2 regions of the Rhizobium sp. NLR10b genome follow, and region 2 is predicted to be linked to the other one. Evidence: riboswitches for the same ligand, from Rfam matches in the RefSeq annotation. Region 2 holds a riboswitch; the other holds the start of a gene.

Region 1 (2,195 bases), on a different contig from region 2:
AGTCAGCGCATCGAGCGCGCCGAAGGGCTCGTCGAGCAGCAGCATGTCCTGCTTCTGGATGACGGTGCGCAGCAGTGCAGCACGCTGGCGCATGCCGCCGGAAAGAGAGGCGGGGTAGTGATGCTCGAAGCCGGCCAGGCCAAACCGCTCGAAGAGGGGCGCGACAGCGGCGCGGGCGGCCCGCCGATTCATGCCCCTCACTTCCAGGCCGAGCACGGCATTGTCGATGATCCGGCGCCAGGGCATCAGCGCATCGCGTTGCGGCATGAAGGCAAAGGAATGCGGCGTCTGTTCCAGCGCCGCACCGTTGAAAAGCATGTTGCCGGAATCCGGCCGCAGCGCCTGAGTCAGCAGTCTCAGCACGGTCGATTTTCCCGAGCCGGATGGGCCAACGATCGAGACGAACTCGCCGTTTGCGACCGCGAGCGAAATGTCGTCCAGGACCTTCATGCCGTCGAAGGACTTCGAGATGTTGCGCAGCTCAAGCATCTGACCGGTCATCGGCGCCGTTCCTTGGATGGCTGCCAGGGCATGACGAAACGCTGGATAACCACCGTCAGCGCGAAGAGGCAGAGCGTCAACACAGCGCTGACGATCACGGCGGCGAGCACGAGATCGGGACGGAAATTGTTCTTGGCGTTGAGGATATAAATGCCGAGGCCGCTTGCAGCGCCGGCATATTCGGCAAAGATCGCGCCGACGACGGCATAGGTGATCGAGATTCGAAGGCCGGCGAAGAAATAGGGCAGCGACGAGGGAAGCCGCGCCAGGCGGAAAATGCGCCAGCGACTCGCCTTCATCGAATTCAAGAGCTCGGCGATGTCGCGATCGGTCGCCTCATAACCCTGAAGCAGGGCAACGAGCAGCGGAAAGAAAGTGACGAGCGCCACCAGCAATATCTTCGGCAAAAGGCCGAAACCGAACCAGAGAACGACGAGGGGTGCGATCGCCACCAGCGGCAGAGTCTGGCTGGCGATGAAGATCGGCAGCAGTGCCCGACGCATGAAGGGCATGAAATCCATCAGGATCGAAGAGGCGAAGGCGAAGGCGAGCGACAGGGCGAAGCCGCCGAGTGTCGCGCCGAGCGTCGGCCAGGTGTTTGATATCAGCCCCTCTCGGTTCAGCCAGCCCTGGATAAGAATACGCGAAGGCGCCGGCAGAATGGACGGTTTGATGCCGGAAAGATCCACATAGAGTTCCCATGCCGCCAGAAAGGCAAAGCCTGCGAGCAAGGCGGGCATTGCCCGGTACACGGCGAGACAGAGCGTCGCAAGGCGCGAATCCGATGGTCGTGGCGATGTCATCGGCGTTCGATTTCAGGCTTTCGTCTGGCCGTTAGCGCAAACCTGTCGAGGACATCGGTCTCGATGCGCAGCCTACCGCGATTGGGGGCGGTTGCCTTGACGGCATCGAGAGGGATGCCGGCGGAATTGCCGGACGTCGGGTAGAGTGACACTTGCGCGCCGGAACACATTTGGACCTCGCTCCGCTGGCATTACCCAGATCAGCTTAGAAGGGTCCGGAGGCTTGCGCCTCGCATCTCAGCCCCGGCGATACAGAGCTCCCCTGTCATTCGGCGAAAACTATCATCGGGGTTTTGTTGCCGCAACCGCAAAATTACAAACCCGTCCGGCCGGCCGGGACGGGGCGCAGATGAAAAAACACCCGGACGAGGTCCTGTCCGGGTGTTTTCCGAGGTTCCGTACCTGCCGGGAACGGAACCCGAGCGCTCGCCTCTCGGGCGGCTATATCGGCAGGGGCGATCGGTACCAGGGCGGACAAGCGCCGATGCCATCATTTCAGCTTCGTATCGACCGGATGATCTCGCTGTCGCTCCTTCCTGCGCCCTCGCGCTTTACGGCCGGGGGAGCAGGGGTTATAAAACCTCAACTAATATTGAGGTCAATGGGCGATGAATAGGATTTCTGCGACGCCGCTCGGCAGGCTTCTGACAGTCGGCGAAGTGGCGCAACGCAGTGGTCTTGCCGTCTCGGCACTGCATTTCTACGAAGCCAAGGGGCTGATTTCGAGTATCCGCACGCGCGGCAATCAGCGGCGATACGGACGCGATGTGCTTCGCCGGCTCGGCATCATCAAGGTGGCGCAACGTGTTGGCATACCGCTTTCGGAAATCCAGACGGCATTTGCCTCCCTGCCGCAGGGACGCACGCCGACGGTTGCCGACTGGCAGACGC
Region 2 (2,195 bases):
CCAAAGTCAGGTGGTCGCCTGCGGTCAGGCTTCAACAGAACGGGAGAACGGGATGAGCATCGATTTCAACAAAGGAAAGTGGCTGAACGAGCCGGCCAGCTGGCGCGCAGACGAAACCAGCCTCACCCTGACGACCGACGAGAAAACCGATTTTTGGTGCGAAACCTATTACGGCTTCACCCGCGACAACGGCCATTTCCTCGCTTTTCCCACCGGTGACAGCTTCACCGCCGAGATCCGCATCCAGGGCGAATTCCGCACCCTCTACGATCAGGCCGGCCTGATGGTGCGCCTCGACGAAACACGCTGGGTGAAGTCAGGCGTCGAATTCACCGACGGCGAAGCCTTCCTCAGCGCCGTCGTCACCGACGGCAGATCCGACTGGTCGGTGTCCCAGCCCTTCAAGGAACTCGAAGATTTCCACATCCGCGTCACCGTCGCAGGCGGCGCCATGCGCATCCAGGCCTCCCGCGACGGCAGCCGCTGGCCGCTGCTGCGGCTAGCGCCCTTCCCGGCTGCCGACCGCTATGAAGTCGGGCCGGCGGCCTGCACGCCGGAGCGCAGCGGGTTGAGGGTGCGGTTTTCGGAGTTTTCGATCGGGCCGGCGATTTCGACGGATCTTCACGATTTGAGTTAGCCGGATAGGATGCGATCGGGATTGCATTCCTGAGCAGCAACGTTCACGCCTAAAGCGCAGCCGCAAGGAGAGTACCGAACCCTCATTTTCGAGATGACATCCGCCCCGTTCTCTGCGAAAAAGAGCGCGATGAGAGACAGGGGCGCCCGTCGACAGACGGGCTGAGAAGCACCCTTCGAACCTGAACCGGATAATGCCGGCGGAGGGAGTCGCTCGGGGTCGCGGTTTCGCCCGCACGAATTGCCCCGTGCCCGCCCCCGCCTGAAAGGGGCGCCATGCAAAACAAGATCACGTCGGGAGCCATGCTGAAGGCGATGCGCGAAAAGCCGCCGCTCGTCCAGTGCATCACCAATTATGTCGCCATGAACATCGCGGCCAATGTTCTGCTTGCGTCGGGCGCCTCGCCCGCCATGGTGCACGCCGCTGAAGAAGCCGGCGAATTCGCCGGCATCGCGAATGCATTGACCATCAACATCGGCACGCTTTCGACGCAATGGATCGAAGGCATGCAGACGGCGGCGAGGGCCGCCAACGCAGCCGGCAAACCATGGGTCCTCGATCCGGTCGCGCATTACGCGACGGCCTTCCGCCGCGGAGCGGTCGCCGATCTCCTGGCGCTGAAGCCGACGATCATCCGCGGCAATGCTTCCGAGATCATCGCCCTTGCCGGCGGAGAGAGCCGCGGCCAGGGCGTCGACAGCCGCGACCCGGTCGAGCAGGCGGAAGGCTCGGCGCGGCGGCTCGCCGAGCGGCAGCGGGCGGTGGTCGCCGTCACCGGTGCGGCCGATTTCGTCACCGATGGTGAAAGAGCCGTGCGCATCAAAGGCGGATCGGTCCTGATGCCGCAGGTCACCGCACTCGGCTGCTCGCTCACCTGCCTGATCGGCGCCTTTGCCGCGACCGCCCCTGAGGATACGTTCGGGGCGACAGTTGCGGCCCTTGCGACCTTCTCCGTCGCGGGCGAGGATGCCGCCCTCGGGGCGGCCGGCCCCGGCTCCTTCGCTTGGCGTTTCCTCGATGCGCTGTCAGCCCTGGACGCCGAAACGCTCGATGCCCGGGCAAGGATTTCGGCCGTATGAAGGTTTTCGACCTTTCGCTCTATCTCGTCCTCGACCCCGAACTCTGCGCCGGGATCGGCATGGTCGAGACCGCGCGCCTTGCCGTTGCCGGCGGCGCCACGATGGTGCAACTGCGCGACAAACATGCGGGCACGACCAGAATGATCGAGACCGGCCGAGCCTTGAAACAAGCGCTTGCGGGAACCGGCGCCCTGCTCATCGTCAACGACGATGTCGAGGCGGCGATCGCCATAAGTGCCGACGGCCTGCATATCGGCCAGGAGGACATGGACGCGCGCACGGCACGGACGATGATCGGCCCCGGGATGATCCTCGGCCTCTCGGTCGAGACCGCGCCGCTTGCTAGCGCCGTCGATCCTGGTCTCGTCGATTATGCCGGCGTCGGACCGGTCTTTGCGACGCCGACCAAGGCCGACCACAAGCAGCCGATCGGCTTTGACGGTCTGGCAAGGCTGGTGAAGGCTTCGCCGGTGCCGTCA

The links. A riboswitch is a leader RNA that binds a small molecule or an ion and turns the genes downstream of it on or off. The one in region 2 is predicted to bind thiamine pyrophosphate.
Region 1: another riboswitch for thiamine pyrophosphate. It lies ahead of HJB91_RS31130 (HMP/thiamine-binding protein); the one in region 2 lies ahead of thiM (hydroxyethylthiazole kinase).

The regions. Positions count from the first base shown of each region.
Region 1 is NZ_JABDWV010000006.1:21,678-23,872, reverse strand. It holds gene HJB91_RS10965 (ABC transporter ATP-binding protein) at 1-501, opposite strand, end outside; gene HJB91_RS10960 (ABC transporter permease) at 498-1,304, opposite strand; partial or broken gene HJB91_RS31130 (HMP/thiamine-binding protein) at 1,358-1,474, opposite strand; TPP riboswitch at 1,465-1,577, opposite strand; gene soxR (redox-sensitive transcriptional activator SoxR) at 1,913-2,195, shown strand, end outside.
Region 2 is NZ_JABDWV010000001.1:430,687-432,881, reverse strand. It holds gene HJB91_RS02020 (DUF1349 domain-containing protein) at 53-637, shown strand; TPP riboswitch at 766-862, shown strand; gene thiM (hydroxyethylthiazole kinase) at 913-1,716, shown strand; gene thiE (thiamine phosphate synthase) at 1,713-2,195, shown strand, end outside.